Regions from separate parts of the Raoultella sp. genome, predicted to be linked through region 2. Evidence: predicted binding sites of a transcription regulator. Region 2 holds the regulator's gene; each other region holds the start of a gene.
What was found. The regulator LexA, encoded in region 2, represses DNA repair genes until DNA is damaged. The targets are predictions, from matches to a motif close to TNCTGTATGTACATACAGNA.

Region 1 (6,057 bases), on a different contig from region 2:
GTACGCCACTTCCCAGGAGGCGATTCGCGCTTTTATCGCTGGGGAAGGGGATATGGTTGCCGGGATCCGTCAACCGCTTGCCAGCGTGGCACGGGAATATCCACAGCTTCGCTTACTGCCTGATAGCTTCAGCCAGATACAGCAAGCGATTTGTGTCCCCCGAAACAGGCGACAGCACTATGAATTTGTCTGTGGTTGCCTGGCGGAATGGATGAATGACGGAACGATCGCCGACATGATTAACCGCCATATCGGCAACCGTTAGCGGCTCACCCGCGCTTCCCGCCATACAGTGCAAACCACGCCAGCATGCGCTGCCAGCCGTCTTTGGCCGACTCTTCATGATAGCTGGCGCGATAGTCGGCGTTAAAGGCGTGATCGGCTTCCGGGTAGACGACGATCTCCGCTTTGGCGTTGGCCGCGCGAAGCGCGTGACGCATGGTTTCCACCGTATCCTGCGGGATGCTGGCGTCTTTGCCACCGTACAACCCCAGCACCGGTGCGTTGAGATCAACAGCGATATCCACCGGATATTTCGCTGAGTTCAGGGTTTTCTGCCCGACCAGCTTCCCGTACCAGGCGACGGCGGCCTTCAGTTGCGGGTTGTGGGCGGCATAAAGCCAGGTAATGCGTCCACCCCAGCAGAAGCCGGTGATCAGCAGGCGGTGAGCATCGCCTCCGTGGCGTGCAGCCCAGCTGGCGACATGGTCGAGGTCCGCCAGCACCTGGGCATCCGGTACTTTGCTGACCAGTTCCTGGAACAAGGTAGGGATATCGGTATAGTCATTCGGATCGCCCTGACGGAAGTAGAGCTCTGGTGCAATAGCCAGATATCCCTCCTGTGCCAGACGGCGGCAAATGTCGCGGATATGTTCATGGACGCCGAAAATTTCCTGAACAACGATAACGACCGGGAGCAGGCCATCGGCGTTTTTCGGACGAGCATGGTATGCCGGCATGTTCTCTCCCTGAGTAGGGATCGACGTTTCGCCTGTGGTGATGCTTTCCTCCGAGGTATGAACGGCGGTAGAAGCGTGCGGCGAGGCTGCAGGCGCAAAGCCAGGTTGCTTGGTTGTGGTCATGGTATTCTCCGTACCCTTATTTATTAGCGCATCGATAACTATAGACGCTATCGACCGGACGTTAACAAAGCACAGTGCCTGAAACAGGCTATCTTTTGTTCAGGCACGATGAATATAACTTGTTAATGTGATGTTTATCACTTTTTCATGGAAAATCATTGCAATGATTTTTATTCATGGTGATTTTTGTCACAAAATTAAGCGAATAGCTTCTGTAAAGTACCGTTTTGCTTCTGCTGATAATTCGACCCACAGAGGAGTTTTTTTATGTCTAAGTCTGATGTTTTTCATCTCGGCCTCACCAAAAACGATTTACAAGGGGCTACGCTGGCTATCGTCCCTGGCGATCCGGAGCGTGTGGAAAAGATCGCCGTGCTGATGGATAAGCCGGTCAAGCTGGCATCTCATCGCGAATTTACCTCCTGGCGTGCCGAACTGAATGGTAAGCCGGTTATTGTCTGCTCTACTGGTATCGGTGGTCCGTCAACGTCCATTGCCGTTGAAGAACTGGCGCAGTTAGGGATTCGGACCTTCCTGCGTATCGGTACCACTGGCGCTATCCAGCCACACATTAACGTCGGCGACGTGCTGGTCACCACCGCCTCCGTACGTCTCGATGGCGCGAGTCTGCACTTTGCGCCGATGGAATACCCGGCCGTGGCTGACTTTGCCTGTACCACCGCGCTGGTGGACGCGGCAAAATCGATCGGTGCGACCACTCATATCGGCGTTACCGCTTCATCTGACACCTTCTACCCGGGCCAGGAGCGCTACGATACCTTCTCCGGCCGCGTGGTCAGCCGTTTTAAAGGGTCTATGGAAGAGTGGCAGTCAATGGGGGTCATGAACTACGAGATGGAATCGGCGACCCTGCTGACCATGTGCGCCAGCCAGGGACTGCGTGCCGGGATGGTTGCCGGAGTTATCGTCAATCGTACCCAGCAGGAAATTCCGAACGCGGAAACCATGAAGCAAACCGAAAGCCACGCGGTAAACATCGTCGTGGAAGCGGCTCGTCGCCTGCTGTAATTCCTCGTCTCTCAACCCAGGGCCGGATCTTCCGGCCTTTCTTTTTTGCGCCACGCCTCGCAGGAAATCGCTTTTAAACTGGACGTTTGTACAGCACAATTCTATTTTGTGCCGTAAGTTGTTGCCGCAGGGGGCGTTGTGGATATCTCGATTGTGATAAGTGCCATCGTGGCGCTGGCTGGAGGGCTGGTCGCAGGATGGCTGGCGACCAAAGCCAAAGCTGACCAAATTCGCGCCGACCTTATCGAAGAGCGTCGTGAACTGGATATCGAACTCAGCGCCGTGCGCCAGCAACTGGTGCAGGAGGCCCACTGGCGCGATGAATGCGAGCTGCTGAATAACGAACTGCGCAGCCTGCGCGACATCAATAGTTCTCTGGAGGCTGACCTCCGCGAAGTCACTACCCGCCTTGAATCTACCCGGATGCATGCCGAGGATAAAATCCGCCAGATGGTGAATAGCGAACAGCGTCTGAGCGAGCAGTTTGAAAACCTGGCAAACCGCATTTTCGAACACAGCAACCGGCGCGTTGATGAGCAGAACCGGCAGAGTTTACATGGTCTGCTGACGCCGCTACGTGAACAGCTGGACGGTTTCCGCCGCCAGGTGCAGGACAGTTTTGGCCAGGAGGCGCGCGAACGGCATACTCTGGCTCATGAGATCCGCAATCTGCAGCAGTTGAACGCGCAGATGGCGCAGGAGGCGCTGAATCTGACCCGGGCGTTGAAAGGGGATAACAAAACCCAGGGTAACTGGGGTGAAGTGGTGTTAACCCGCGTGCTGGAAGCTTCCGGGCTACGCGAAGGGTATGAATATCAGACCCAGGTCAGCATCGAAACGGAAGGCCGTTCGCGCATGCAGCCCGATGTGATCGTCCGTCTGCCGCAGGGGAAGGACGTGGTCATTGATGCCAAAATGACGCTGGTTGCCTACGAACGCTATTTTAATGCCGAAGATGACTACACCCGCGAGGCGGCGCTGCAGGAGCATATCGCCTCAGTGCGTAACCATATTCGCCTGCTCGGGCGTAAAGATTATCAACAGCTGCCGGGCCTGCGCTCACTCGACTATGTCCTGATGTTTATTCCCGTGGAGCCGGCTTTCCTGCTGGCTATCGATCGCCAGCCTGAGCTTATCAGCGAAGCGTTGAAGAACAACATTATGCTGGTCAGTCCGACGACGCTGCTGGTGGCGCTGCGCACGATTGCCAATCTCTGGCGCTATGAACATCAAAGCCGCAATGCGCAGAAAATCGCTGAGCGCGCAGGTCGCCTGTACGACAAAATGCGATTGTTCGTTGATGATATGTCCGCCATCGGGCAGTGCCTCGATAAAGCGCAGGATAACTATCGCCAGGCGATGAAAAAGCTCACTTCCGGGCGCGGGAATCTGCTGGTGCAGGCAGAAGCGTTCCGCGGTCTCGGCGTTGAAGTGAAGCGCGGGATTAATCCTGATTTAGTCGATCAGGCAACGGCTCAGGACGACGAATTTTGTTCTGAAGAAGATGACAACGCGCTTGACGATAACGAATTTACGTCCGATCCGACCGATGAGGCGATGTCCGGCGAGCCCGCTTCGCCGCGTTGAACCGTATGGGAAATGCGCTGAATCTGTTACACTCGATGAACATTTTCTTGATAAGCAGGCATTGAGATGGTTGAGGATTCACAAGAAACGACGCACTTTGGTTTTCAGACGGTAGCCAAAGAGCAGAAGGCGGACATGGTGGCACATGTATTCCATTCTGTGGCCGCAAAATATGATGTTATGAATGATCTGATGTCGTTCGGTATTCATCGTTTGTGGAAGCGTTTCACCATCGATTGCAGCGGTGTACGCCGTGGACAGACCGTTCTGGATCTGGCCGGCGGCACCGGCGACCTGACGGCGAAGTTCTCTCGCCTGGTGGGTGAAACGGGTCGCGTCATGCTGGCGGATATCAACGACTCCATGCTGAAAATGGGGCGGGAAAAGCTGCGCAATATCGGTATCGTCGGCAACGTTGAATACATTCAGGCTAATGCGGAAGCGCTGCCGTTTGCCGACAACACTTTTGACTGCATCACGATTTCGTTTGGTCTGCGTAATGTCACCGATAAAGACAAAGCGCTGCGTTCAATGTATCGCGTCCTGAAGCCGGGCGGTCGTCTGCTGGTGCTGGAGTTCTCGAAACCGATTATTGAGCCGCTCAGCAAAGCCTATGACGCCTACTCCTTCCACGTGTTGCCGCGCGTAGGAGAACTGGTTGCCAAAGACGGTGAAAGTTATCGTTACCTGGCGGAATCTATTCGCATGCACCCGGATCAGGAGACCCTGAAAGCCATGATGCAGGATGCCGGTTTCGAAAACGTCGACTACTACAACCTGACGGCTGGTATCGTTGCGTTGCACCGCGGTTATAAGTTCTGACAGGGAGATCGCATGCCTTTCAAACCACTGGTTACCGCTGGCATTGAAACCGTCCTCAATACCTTTCTCTGGCGCGACAAAGCGTTAAAACCTGCTCGCCAGCGTCTGCTGGGGAAGGTGCTGCGCGTTGAGCTGAAGGAGTTATCGACGCCGGTTATGCTGGTCTTCGGTGAGCGTCAGGTGGATGTGCTGGGGGACTGGGAAGGCGATGCCGACTGTACCGTCATTACCCGCCTCAGCGTGCTGCCGCAGCTGCGCAACCGTCAACAGCTCACCGCGCTTATTCGCAGTGGTGATCTGGAAGTGCAGGGCGATCTGCAGGTGGTGCAGAACACGGTGACGCTATGTGACCTGGCGGAATTCGATCCGGCTGAGCTGCTGGCGCCCTATACCGGCGATATCGTTGCGGAAGGGGTCAGTAAGGCCTTTCGTGCCGGAGCGCGCTTTCTGCTGCACGGTGCCCAGCGTCAGCAGCAGTATGTCGCTGAAGCGCTGACCGAAGAGTGGCGTATGGCACCAGGGCCGCTGGAAATGGCCTGGTTTGCAGAAGAGACTGCTGCTGTGGAACGCGCGCTTTTTGCACTGGAAAAACGGCTGGAAACGCTGGAGGGCAAATGACGCCAGGAGAATTACGGCGCCTGTATCTTATTATCCGCACTTTTTTGAGCTATGGGCTTGATGAGCTCATTCCCAAAATGCGCATCACGCTGCCGCTGCGTATCGGGCGGCGGATGTTGTTCTGGATGCCGAATCGTCATAAAAACCAACCCCTCGGCGAACGCCTGCGCCTTGCGCTGCAGGAGCTGGGACCGGTGTGGATCAAGTTCGGCCAGATGCTCTCTACCCGCCGCGATCTCTTCCCGCCGCAAATCGCCGATCAGCTCGCGCTACTGCAGGATCGCGTGGCGCCCTTCGATGGCCGGCTGGCGAAACAGCAGATCGAACAGGCGATGGGTGGCCTTCCTGTAGAGGCATGGTTTGACGATTTCTCGATTGAACCGCTGGCATCGGCCTCTATTGCGCAGGTCCATACCGCGCGGCTGAAAGAAAACGGCAAAGAGGTCGTTATCAAGGTCATACGCCCGGACATTGTGCCTGTGATTAAAGCGGACATGAAACTTATCTATCGTCTCGCGCGCTGGGTGCCGCATTTACTGCCCGACGGTCGCCGCCTGCGCCCGCAGGAAGTGGTTCGTGAATACGAAAAAACGCTGCTGGACGAACTCAATCTGTTACGCGAATCGGCGAACGCCATTCAGTTGCGGCGTAACTTTGAAGACAGCCCGATGCTGTATGTACCTGAGGTCTACTCCGATTACTGTAGCGAAAATATGATGGTCATGGAGCGGATTTACGGGATCCCGATTTCCGACGTGGAGGCGCTGGAGGCGCAGGGCACGAACATGAAGCTGCTGGCGGAACGCGGCGTGCAGGTCTTTTTCACCCAAGTGTTCCGCGACAGCTTCTTCCATGCAGATATGCATCCGGGCAATATTTTCGTTAGCTACAACCATCCGGAGAACCCCCAGTACATCGG
Region 2 (6,057 bases):
GACGGGTTCGCGCTCAGCAGCCAGAAGGTAATGGCATAGCGCTGGAGCGTTTCACGCGCGCCTGCGGCCAACAGTTGCAAGGACCGGGAGTGGGACGGATTGATGCTGATTGCATCATCGCTCAGGACAATCAGCCCCTGGCGCTGCATTTCCGCCGCCAGCGCATCGATGATCCCAGCCAGCTCGGCTTTTTCCCAGCGCAGGAACAGCTCGGCCTTCAGCAGCGGATAGAACATCTCAACATGACGCAGTACTTCCGCGCGGGAGATACGACGATGCTGGGTAATAATTGCCGCCAGCAGCGACGGCAGCATCAGCATATGGGCGATGTTGTTGCGATAGTAGGTCATCAGCACCGCCTGCTCGCGCGGCAGAATGATGATATCGCCGATAGTGTCTTTCTCGACCTCGAACTTATTCATCTTCAGCGCGTGGTCAATCAGCTCGCTGGCGGAAGCCGCCGGCGTGGTCGCATCCGGGGAGTACGGCACGTTGCGCAGCAGATCGAGGTAACACTCCAGCTGTTGCGTCAGCTGTTCACGGGTCAACGAGCGTTGACGAGAGGCCAGCAGCGCGGTGCAGCACAGATTCATGGCGTTGGCTGCGCCGGCGTTGTTGATGCGCACCATCAGATCGGAAGCAATGTTGTTGACCGTCGGCGTCAGCCATGATGGGCGAACGGCTTCGATCGGATCGATAGACTCACGCCATTCCGGAACATGCTGGTTCAGGTAAGACATCAGCGGCAGCGGTTCGCCAAAGTTAACATAGCCCTGACCGAGGTTACGCAGCTTGCTCAGGCCGCGCAGCATTTGCGGCAGGCTCTCTTTTTCTTTCGTCGCGCCGCGCAGCTCTTTGGCGTAGGTGCCCACTTCCATCACGTGCTCGTAACCGATGTAGATAGGCACCAGCGTAATCGGACGGGTCCCGCCGCGCAGCATGGCCTGGATGGTCATCGACAGAGTACCGGTTTTCGGATCCAGCAGACGGCCGGTACGAGATCGGCCCCCTTCAACGAAGTACTCCACGGAGTAACCCCGGCTGAACAACTCGCCGAGATACTCGCGGAACACCGTTGAGTAGAGCTTATTGCCCTTAAAGGTGCGGCGAATAAAGAAGGCGCCGCCGCGGCGGAAAATGGGGCCTGCTGGCCAGAAGTTCAGGTTGATGCCGGCGGCAATATGCGGCGGCACCAGCCCCTGGTGATACAGAACGTAGGAGAGCAGCAGGTAATCCATATGACTACGATGGCACGGTACGTAGACAATTTCGTGCCCTTCATGGGCCAACTGACGTACGCGCTCGGCGTTGTGGACGTTGATCCCCTGATACAGACGGTTCCAGGTAAAGCCAAGAACGCGGTCAGTGAGGCGAATCATCTCATAAGAGAAGTTCGCGGCGATCTCTTCCATCAGTGCGATGGCGTTTTGCTGCGCCTTCTCATGGGAGATTTTCTTGCTGCGCGCTTCATCTTCCACCGCGCGGGCGATGGCTTTGGATGCCAGCAGCTTATTGAACAGATCCTGACGCGCCGGCAGGCGCGGACCGACGGCTGCCAGACGTTGGCGGGCGAAGTGCATACGCGCGACGCGGGCCAGCTTCTGGGCGATAATTTTATCGGTGCCGTGTTCGGTGGCCATTCTGCGCAGAGAAACCGGCGGCGAGAAACGGACAAAGCTGTCGCGTCCCAGCCACAGGACGGCGAAGAACTTCTGAATGCCATTCAGCATGCGCAGCGGCGGATTAACTTCGCCTTTTTCGCGCCCTGGCGCACGACCAAACATCACCGACACCGGCACCATTTGCACGTCCAGGTCAGGGTGGTTGCGGTGCAGATCCAGGTAGTCGTGGAACAGCTTAATCGACTCTTCTTTCGGCGCGTAGTAGGTAAAGACGCGCGGGCCGCCGTGGATAAATACGTAGCGCGGCAGCAGCGCGCCGTCAATTTCCAGCGGTTCAAGCGGATCGGGTAAATCGTGCTCCAGACACTGGGCACGCAAGGTCAGCAGGTCCGCCTTTGAATTATAAGGCAGGACGTACATGATAGGACGCGAGGTATCCAGCCCTAATTCCTGTGCAGGTTCTGCGGGAATAGACTTGCTTTTTACCAGCACCCGTAATGGTAAATTCAGTAATTTATAGTAAATTCGTTGCCAGCCGGACATAAACGATGTGAAGCCTCTGGTTAATCATGCAAATGCGCGGCAAGAATAACAGAAAGTGTGCAAAATTTCCGTTGCCACGCGGCAAACGCGTACACTCATTGACGTCATTTACATAAAAAGGTTCTTTTGATGGCCAATAATACCACTGGGTTAACCCGAATCATTAAAGCGGCAGGTTATTCCTGGAAAGGGTTCCGCGCGGCATGGATCAACGAGGCCGCATTTCGGCAAGAAGGCGTCGCCGCAATTGTTGCCGTCGCGATCGCCTGCTGGCTGGACGTGGACGCCATCACGCGTGTGCTGCTGATAGGCTCGGTCCTGATAGTGATGATAGTTGAAATTCTTAATAGCGCGATTGAAGCGGTGGTGGACCGTATTGGCCCTGAACATCATGAGCTGTCCGGTCGTGCGAAAGATATGGGCTCTGCGGCAGTGCTGCTGGCCATTGTGATCGCGCTGATCACCTGGGGCTTCTTGCTCTGGGCCCGCTATCACTAAGCGGCCGCTTTGTGAGATGTCCCGTGTTGCTATGTCTTCCCGATGATCGGGCAACCCCGATGGTTTTTTGTCCGACCGGCGACAATAACCCCTGGCGTAATGGGTTATCAGGGACACAAAATGGAAAGAATCTCCTGATTTTTGTGTGAAATTTGATTCCAAAATCACCGTTAGCTGTATATACTCACAGCATAACTGTATATACACCCAGGGGGCGGGATGAAAGCGTTAACGACCAGGCAGCAAGAGGTGTTTGATCTCATTCGGGATCACATCAGCCAGACGGGCATGCCGCCGACGCGTGCGGAAATTGCTCAGCGCTTGGGGTTCCGTTCTCCAAACGCGGCGGAAGAACACCTGAAAGCGCTGGCGCGTAAGGGCGCGATCGAGATTATCTCCGGCGCATCCCGGGGGATTCGCCTGCTGACGGAAGAAGAACCCGGCTTGCCGTTGATTGGCCGCGTGGCGGCCGGTGAACCACTGCTGGCTCAGCAGCATATTGAGGGCCATTTTCAGGTCGATCCGGCGATGTTCAAGCCGAATGCCGACTTTTTGCTGCGTGTTAGCGGTATGTCAATGAAAGACATCGGTATTCTCGATGGCGATTTGCTGGCGGTCCATAAAACTCAGGATGTCCGCAACGGCCAGGTTGTCGTGGCGCGTATTGATGAAGAGGTTACCGTTAAGCGTCTTAAAAAACAGGGTAACATCGTCGAACTTCTGCCAGAAAACAGCGAATTTTCCCCTATCGTGGTGAATCTACGCGAGCAAAACTTCACTATTGAAGGGCTGGCCGTCGGCGTGATTCGCAACGGTGAGTGGCTGTAACACCTTCTCCACGCAGCATCGTCTGATGCATGATGCTGCGCAGTCTCCTTCCGCTCAGGCTCTTTCTCATGTTTTTTAACGCTGCTGATAAGGCCCTGTGGCGCCTGGCGCTACCCATGATTTTCTCCAATATCACCGTTCCGCTGCTGGGACTGGTGGATACTGCGGTGATTGGTCATCTCGACAGCCCGGTTTACCTCGGCGGTGTCGCGATCGGCGCGACGGCCACCAGTTTTCTCTTCATGCTGCTGCTTTTCCTGCGAATGAGTACCACCGGACTGACAGCACAGGCCTTTGGCGCAAAGGATCCTCTCCGCCTGGCGCGGGCGCTGGTGCAGCCGCTGGGGCTGGCAACCGGCGCCGGCCTGCTGATTGTGCTTTTCCGAACCCCGCTTATCGATCTGGCGTTGCATATTGTTGGTGGCAATGAAGCGGTGCTAGAGCAGGCGCGGCGCTTTCTCGACATCCGCTGGTTGAGCGCGCCAGCATCGCTGGCAAATCTGGTGCTGCTCGGTTGGCTGCTGGGCGTGCAGTATGCCCGGGCGCCGGTGATTTTGCTGATCGTCGGCAATCTGCTGAATATCGTACTCGACCTTTGGCTGGTAATGGGCCTACAGATGAACGTCCAGGGCGCCGCGCTGGCAACGGTCACCGCTGAATATGTCACCTTGATCATGGGACTGCTGATGGCAAGGCGTGTGCTGACGCTGCGCGGTGTGTCTTTCGCCCTGCTGAAGCGCGCGTGGCGCGGAGACGTGCGCCGTTTGCTGGCGCTCAATCGCGATATCATGCTGCGTTCTCTGCTGCTCCAGCTCTGCTTCGGTGCGGTGACCGTCTTCGGCGCTCGCCTTGGTGGTGAAATCGTCGCCGTCAACGCGCTTCTGATGACTATGCTGACCTTCACCGCCTATGCCCTGGATGGATTCGCTTATGCCGTGGAAGCGCACTCCGGACAGGCGTACGGCGCGCGTAATGGTAGCCAACTGCTTGATGTCTGGCGGGCTGCCTGTCGTCAATCGGGAATGGTGGCGTTGGCTTTTGCGGCGACCTATGCCGTAGCGGGACAGCAGATTATCACCCTGTTGACCTCGCTGCCTTCGCTTCAGCTGCTTGCCGATCGCTACCTGATCTGGCAGATCGTTCTGCCGGTGATTGGCGTGTGGTGTTATTTGCTGGATGGCATGTTCATCGGTGCGACGCGCGGGGCTGAGATGCGCAACAGTATGGCGGTGGCGGCGGCGGGATTTGCCCTGACGTTGCTGATGCTGCCGGTCCTTGGCAACCACGCACTATGGCTGGCGCTGGCGGTGTTCCTCGCGCTGCGCGGTCTGTCGCTGGCGCTTATCTGGCGGCGACATTGGCGGCGTGGCACCTGGTTTTCGTAGTGATTTTTGACGTGTAATTGGTTAAAGATTCCGAATAATAAATTTAACTCAGAATTCTCATCTATAGTTAATACTATGTCCGGCACGTAGCGGGCTGTTAACTCACCGAACGATGAGGATTGAATTATGAACAAAGACGAAATCGGCGGTAACTGGAAACAGTTGAAAGGTAAAGCGAAAGAGAAATGGGGCAAGCTGACCGATGACGATATGACCGTCATTGAGGGTAAGCGTGACCAGCTGGTCGGTAAAATCCAGGAACGATATGGCTACGCCAAAGATCAGGCGGAGAAAGAAGTCTCTGACTGGGAACGAAAAAACGATCACCGCTGGTAGCAGTGGGGGTTAACGAATCAACCCTTTGTTATTGCCTGCCCGATGGTACACGGAGGTACCGGCAACCCGGATTTCCGCTGCGGCGATAGCCTCAGCGGGCTTTCTTTTTAATCTGGATAGTATGGTCGTGATGGCAGTGCTCCGGGGTGCTACAGGCTTCGACCTCGACACAACTTGCGCACAGGCCGTGGGCCTCAATCACATTATGGCGTAGCGCAAAGCCCATTCTGGCCGCCAGCGTATGCATAATGTCTTCAACACCTTCTGCGCACTCTTCTTTCACCACACCGCAGCGGTCGCAGATAAACATGGCCGAGCTATGGGTCGGCTGATCGAAAAGATGACACAGCACGTAGCTGTTGGTGGATTCCACCTTGTGCACGAACCCCTGTTCCAGCAAAAACTCCAGCGCCCGATAAACCGTCGGCGGTTTCGCCTGCGGCTCTTTCTCGCGCAGCAGGTCGAGCAGGTCATAGGCGCTAATCGCCCCTTGCTGGAGACCCATCAAACGCAACACTTCCAGGCGCTGCGGAGTCAGGCGCACGCCGCGCTGTGCGCAGAGCTTTTCAGCGTGCGCTAACATTTCTTGCGAAGTGGTCTTATTCATGAGCATCCTCTGGTTGCGTGAGTCTGAAGTTGTTACTTTATCACGATCCAGGCAAAACGCCGAGAACCGGCAGCTTGTGCTATACCTGATGCATCTCATTTTCGGGAGAAAACGATGAAACGACCTGATTGCATTCGACATTGGCGCGAACTGGAAGGTCCAGATGATGCCACGTATCCCAATAACCCTGAGCGTTTTTCCATTGGCGCGCCGTTGGCGCGGGGGTTAAGACTCAACC
Region 3 (6,057 bases), on a different contig from region 2:
CCGCATAAGCGGTCTCGACACTGGCGCGGATGACTATCTGGTGAAACCGTTCGCGTTGGAAGAGCTGAACGCCCGTATCCGCGCGCTGCTTCGCCGCCATAATAACCAGGGTGACAACGAAATGGCCGTTGGTAACCTGCGGCTGAACATCACCCGTCGCCTGGTGTGGCTGGGCAACGAGGCGCTGGACCTGACGCCGAAAGAGTACGCCCTGCTCTCTCGCCTGATGATGAAAGCGGGCAGTCCGGTACACCGTGAAATTCTCTACAACGATATCTACAGCTGGGACAATGAACCCGCCACCAACACGCTGGAGGTTCATATCCATAACCTGCGCGAAAAAGTGGGCAAAGCCCGCATTCGTACCGTGAGGGGATTTGGCTATATGCTGGTGAACTATTCAGGTACGGAATAACGCTATGGCACTGTTCGCAAGAGAAACCTGGACCATGCGTCACCGCCTGCTGCTGACGATCGGCTCTATTCTGGTGGTCTGTCAGCTGATCAGCGTGTTCTGGTTATGGCATGAAAGCAAAGAGCAGATTCAACTGCTGGTGGCGAGCGCCCTCGAAGGGCATAACAACCAGAAGCACGTTGAACACGAAGTGCACGAGGCGGTCGCCAGCCTGTTAATACCCAGCCTGCTGATCGTTGGCCTGGCGCTGTACATCAGTCTGGTGGCGGTGAGAAAAATCACCCGCCCGCTGTCGAACCTGCAAACTGAGCTGGAGAGCCGAACGCCGGATAACCTGCAGCCGATTACGCTGACGGAGTCCGTTCCGGAAGTGACGGCGGTGACGGCGGCGATCAATCAGCTGGTTTCTCGCCTTAACTTAACCCTCGATCGCGAGCGTCTGTTCACCGCTGACGTCGCGCATGAGCTGCGCACCCCGCTTGCGGGACTACGTCTGCATCTGGAGCTGATGGCGAAAGTGCACCTCGTGGAGGTGGGTCCGCTGATCCAGCGTCTGGATCAGATGACCAACAGCATCTCACAGTTGCTGCAACTGGCGCGCGTCGGGCAATCATTTTCCGCCGGGAGCTACCAGCGCGTGCTGCTGAAAGAGGACGTGGTCGAACCGATTCGCGGTGAGCTGGAGAATATGCTGGAAGAGCGCCAGCAGACGCTGGCGCTCTCTTTCCCCGAGGGAGATGATGACAAGGATGTTATCGTCTCCGGCGATGTCACGCTGCTGCGCGTTGTGCTGCGCAATCTGGTAGAGAACGCGCATCGCTATAGCCCGGCGGGATCGAAGGTCAAAATCGCCATACAGGCTGGCACAACGCCTATTATGGCCGTAGAAGATGAAGGTCCGGGAATTGATGAAGCGAAAATTGGCGAACTGAGTAAAGCGTTTGTCCGCATGGACAGCCGCTACGGGGGCATTGGCCTAGGACTAAGCATTGTGACGCGCATCGTTCAGTTGCACGATGCCCAGTTCTTCTTACATAACCGGCAGCCGGGCCCCGGCGTTCGGGGCTGGATTCTGTTTCCTAAGCCTTCGCGTTAGAAAGTCAGCACCCACTGACGGACAAAAGCGACAACCACAACAAAAGCGCAGGCAATGGTCAGAGACTCACGGAAGGTTAATTTTTGCATGACACTATCCTCATCAGAATGAAGATAGTGTCGCCTGGCAAGATTAAGCAGACATTAAGCCAGCCGGAAAGCGCTAACAAAAAATCGGCGTCCCGTCACACTGCGGGCTCTGTGCGGCGGCGCATCGCGTCCTGCGGGCTCAGGATGCTGCGATAAACAGCTCGCGGAGCTGATGCAGCTGGTCACGAATTTGCGCGGCCTCTTCGAACTCCAGATTCTGCGCATGTTGCATCATCTGCCCTTCCAGCTCGTGAATTCTCTGCTGCAGCGCTTTTGGCGTCAGCGCCACGTCAGGCGTATCCGCCTCAACCGGCGAGCGTGATTTTCCGCGGCCCTTGGCTTTCGTCTTCGCCAGATTGCTGCCCAGTTGCAGAATATCGACCACTTTTTTATTCAGTCCCTGCGGGGTGATGCCGTGCTCTTCATTATAGCGCTGCTGTTTCTCACGGCGACGCTCGGTCTCGCTGATGGCTTTCGCCATTGAAGCGGTAATCTTATCGCCGTATAGAATCGCTTTACCGTTGATGTTACGCGCGGCGCGGCCAATGGTCTGAATCAGCGAACGTTCCGAACGCAGGAAGCCCTCTTTATCGGCGTCGAGAATCGCCACCAGCGATACTTCCGGCATATCCAGCCCTTCACGCAGCAGGTTGATGCCGACCAGGACATCGAACTCGCCCAGCCGCAGGTCGCGGATAATTTCCATGCGCTCCACGGTATCGATATCGGAGTGCAGGTAGCGTACGCGCTCGCCGTGCTCTTCAAGATACTCCGTTAAATCCTCCGCCATCCGTTTGGTCAAGGTGGTGACCAGCACGCGCTCGTTGATGGCGACGCGGATGCGAATTTCCGACAGCAGGTCATCAACCTGAGTCGCCACCGGACGCACTTCAATAAGCGGGTCAAGCAGCCCGGTCGGGCGAACCACCTGATCGACCACCTCATCGCCGGATTTATCCAGCTCATAAGGACCCGGCGTCGCCGAGACATAAATGGTCTGCGGCGCCAGCGCCTCAAACTCTTCGAACTTCAGCGGGCGGTTATCCAGCGCCGACGGCAGACGGAAACCATACTCCACCAATGTCTCTTTACGCGCCCGATCGCCGCGGTACATGCCACCGATTTGCGGAATAGTGACGTGGGATTCATCAATCACCAGCAAACCGTCTGCCGGCAGGTAATCAAACAGCGTCGGCGGCGGTTCGCCCGGTCCGCGACCGGAAAGATAGCGCGAGTAGTTTTCGATGCCCGAGCAGTAGCCCAGCTCGTTCATCATTTCGAGGTCAAACTGCGTCCGCTGGGACAGTCGCTGCTCTTCGAGCAACTTGTTGTTGCTCAGCAGCGCCTTCCGCCTGTCGGCCAGCTCGACTTTAATCTCCTCCATCGCCTGAACGATACGCTCGCGTGGCGTCACGTAGTGCGTTTTCGGGTAGATGGTATAGCGCGGAATCGTCGATTCAACCTGACCGGTCAGCGGGTCGAACAGCGACAGCCGCTCAACCTCTTCATCGAACAGCTCAATACGCAGCGCAATATCGTCGGATTCCGCCGGGAAGACATCGATCACTTCACCGCGCACACGGAAGGTACCGCGCTGGAAGGCCTGATCGTTACGGGTATATTGCAGCTCCGCCAGACGGCGCAAAATCGCCCGCTGGTCGATCAGCATGCCGGTGGTCAGGTGCAGCATCATCTTCAGGTAGAGATCCGGGTCGCCCAGACCGTAGATAGCCGATACCGAGGCCACCACCACCACATCGCGCCGCTCAAGCAGGGCTTTAGTCGCCGACAGACGCATCTGCTCGATATGCTCGTTCACAGACGCGTCTTTTTCGATGAAGGTGTCCGAGCTCGGCACATAGGCTTCAGGCTGATAGTAATCGTAGTAGGAGACAAAATACTCCACCGCATTGTCCGGGAAAAACTCTTTCATTTCGCCGTACAGCTGCGCCGCCAGGGTCTTATTCGGCGCCAGCACCATCGTCGGACGCTGCAGATCGGCGATAATGTTCGCAATGGTGAACGTCTTGCCCGACCCGGTCACCCCCAGCAGCGTTTGGTGTGCCAGACCATCTTCCAGCCCTTCTTCCAGGCGTCGGATAGCTTCCGGCTGGTCGCCAGAAGGACGGAATGCGGAATGCAACGTGAACGTTTTACTCATATGTCTGGCCCTGAAGAAGGATGAAGCGCCTGGTGGTATGCGCAGGTGTTTAATTCTACCCTTCACGCTCACTTTTGCCAACAAACAATACTGGATATAAAAACAGTACCCTGTTACTGTTTGTTCCTGAAATCGCCTGCACGCGCATCGTTTTGGGGTAAAAACAGACCATCCCGCAGAATAATTCGCCAGACAGTAGGGTTATCCCCAAAAAAAAATGTCATTTAACATTTGTCAAGCAAGGCGGTGAATCTTTTGTGGCAGCAGGTGACACTTTCCTTACAGCCATTGCTTTTATTCAACTAATTGATATTTAATGATATTAAACAAAAGATGGGTTTCGCGCCAATTCAGCCGCAGGCCGCGTAATCTCTAGCTTACCGCAAGTTCTCTAACTCTAATACACAAGGTTATCCACAGGAATAGTGGATAACTGTCTGCAGGCCATGGCTTCTGCCACCCCGCAGAAATCGACCACCGGTGAAAATCGAGCGTCTAAAAAAAATTATCGAATTATTTTTGATATTTGTCAGCTAAAGGTGCCTGCCTTTTTGTTGCTTTCTGCACCATTTTTCATAGGCGTAAGCACCGGGAGAGTGCAACCGTCTTGCTGATCCGCTTTCGCCCCCCCTGCAACACCTGCGCGTACGGGAAAAAACCGAAACATCTTTTTCCTGGCAAGAGATTTGCAGAATCTTCATATCGCCCGCAATCCCCAAAAAGGAGAAAACGTCTATGTTGAGCCTACGCGCAGTCAATCAATACTACGGAAATCAGCACACGCTATGGAATGTCGACCTTGAACTTCAACCGGGAGAGTGCACCTGCGTGATGGGACTCCAGGGGATGGGGAAAACCACCCTGGTGAACTGCATTACCGGACATCTCCCGGTCGCCAGCGGCAGTATGACCTGGCATGAGGCCGGTTCGCCGCCATGTGATATCACGCCGCTTTCCGCCCATTCCCGTTCGATTATTGGCATCAGCTATGTCCCGCAGGACAGGCGGATCTTTTCTCAACTGAGCGTGGAGGAAAATCTGCATATTGCGCTGGCCGCCGGCGGGAATCCGGGCATCGCCGTAAAAGGGGAGATTTACGACTTTTTCCCGGATCTCTACGCACAACGTCAGCATAAAGGCGCCATGTTGTCGGAAGAGGACCAGTATCAGCTGGCGCTGGCGAGTGCGCTGGTTGTCCAGCCGCGGCTGCTGATTCTTGATGAGCCGTCGCGCGGCAGCGGACAGCACTTCCTGCATAAGCTTGGCGACCTGCTGGTGCGACTGAACCGCGACATCGGTTTAACGGTGCTGCTTGCGGAACAGCACCTGCCGTTTATTCGCCGGGTGGCGGACCGTTTTTTTCTGCTGCATCGCGGGCGCAACGTGGCGCAAGGCCGCGTTATCCAGCTGGATGAACCGCTGCTGGCACAGTGGATGACGCCCGATCCAGCGCGCTGAGGTCCAGATACTGGCCGAGATCCTCGCGCTGAGACGCGTCCGCCAGCCACGGGATCTCGCCCAGCAACGGCGCTGCAAGCCGATCGTTGAGGGTCGCCAGATATTCTGCATGGCGTTTACCCGGCGGCTGGATATCGTTTGCAATCCAGCCCACCAGCGGCAGACCGGCCTGACGTACCGCCAGGGCCGTCAGCAGCGCGTGGTTGATGCAGCCCAGTTTAATACCGACCACCAAAATGACAGGCAGCTGTTCGTCGCGTACCCAATCGGCAAAACTCAGCGTTGCGGATAGCGGCGTAAACCAGCCCCCCGCCCCCTCAACCAGCACCCATTCCGCCAGCGTCTCCAGTTCATGCAGCCCGGCAGAGAGCGCATCGCCGGTAATCGGCCGCCCTTCCTCCGCGCTCACAATATGCGGTGAAGTCGGTTCGGCGAAGGTAAAGGGGTTGACCTGCGCATAGCTCAGCGCCACACCGCTATTGCGCTGGAGCGCCAGCGCATCATCGTTACGCAGTCCGTGCGCCGTCAACTCACTCCCGGAAGCCACCGGTTTATAGCCCGCGCTCTTCAGGCCCGACAGCCTTGCCGCCTGCAACAAGGCGCAGCTAGTGACAGTCTTACCGACTTCAGTGTCGGTTCCGGTAACGAAAAAACGTTTAGTCACGCTCAATGACTCCTGTAAAAAGATGGTACGTCAGCGGGTACTGGCCCTGCTGTTTTGGCCAGGCAAGCTGCAGCTGACGCAGTTTTCCCCGGCTCAACGGCGCCGCGCTGCGCCCCTGATGCAAATGCGTTGCCCCAATCCCTTTGAGCGAGCGCATCGCGCTCAGGGCATCGG

Region 1: rmuC (DNA recombination protein RmuC) is a predicted target of LexA. The motif match lies at 2,188-2,207, and genes of this name have one in related genera.
Region 3: uvrB (excinuclease ABC subunit UvrB) is a predicted target of LexA. The motif match lies at 3,850-3,869, and genes of this name have one in related genera.

Annotation. Positions count from the first base shown of each region.
Region 1 is NZ_JBCNNS010000018.1:39,634-45,690, forward strand. Features, by position in the region: gene ACZAHD_RS04960 (transporter substrate-binding domain-containing protein) at 1-265, shown strand, start outside; gene ACZAHD_RS04965 (dienelactone hydrolase family protein) at 270-1,082, opposite strand; gene udp (uridine phosphorylase) at 1,350-2,111, shown strand; gene rmuC (DNA recombination protein RmuC) at 2,250-3,698, shown strand; gene ubiE (bifunctional demethylmenaquinone methyltransferase/2-methoxy-6-polyprenyl-1,4-benzoquinol methylase UbiE) at 3,765-4,520, shown strand; gene ubiJ (ubiquinone biosynthesis protein UbiJ) at 4,533-5,138, shown strand; gene ubiB (ubiquinone biosynthesis regulatory protein kinase UbiB) at 5,135-6,057, shown strand, end outside.
Region 2 is NZ_JBCNNS010000050.1:9,932-15,988, forward strand. Features, by position in the region: gene plsB (glycerol-3-phosphate 1-O-acyltransferase PlsB) at 1-2,165, opposite strand, end outside; gene ACZAHD_RS11085 (diacylglycerol kinase) at 2,295-2,663, shown strand; gene lexA (transcriptional repressor LexA) at 2,883-3,491, shown strand; gene dinF (MATE family efflux transporter DinF) at 3,560-4,876, shown strand; gene ACZAHD_RS11100 (CsbD family protein) at 5,003-5,212, shown strand; gene zur (zinc uptake transcriptional repressor Zur) at 5,304-5,819, opposite strand; gene ACZAHD_RS11110 (cupin domain-containing protein) at 5,934-6,057, shown strand, end outside.
Region 3 is NZ_JBCNNS010000006.1:28,806-34,862, forward strand. Features, by position in the region: gene pmrA (two-component system response regulator PmrA) at 1-415, shown strand, start outside; gene pmrB (two-component system sensor histidine kinase PmrB) at 420-1,511, shown strand; gene uvrB (excinuclease ABC subunit UvrB) at 1,740-3,761, opposite strand; gene ACZAHD_RS01800 (ABC transporter ATP-binding protein) at 4,497-5,219, shown strand; gene bioD (dethiobiotin synthase) at 5,161-5,883, opposite strand; gene bioC (malonyl-ACP O-methyltransferase BioC) at 5,876-6,057, opposite strand, start outside.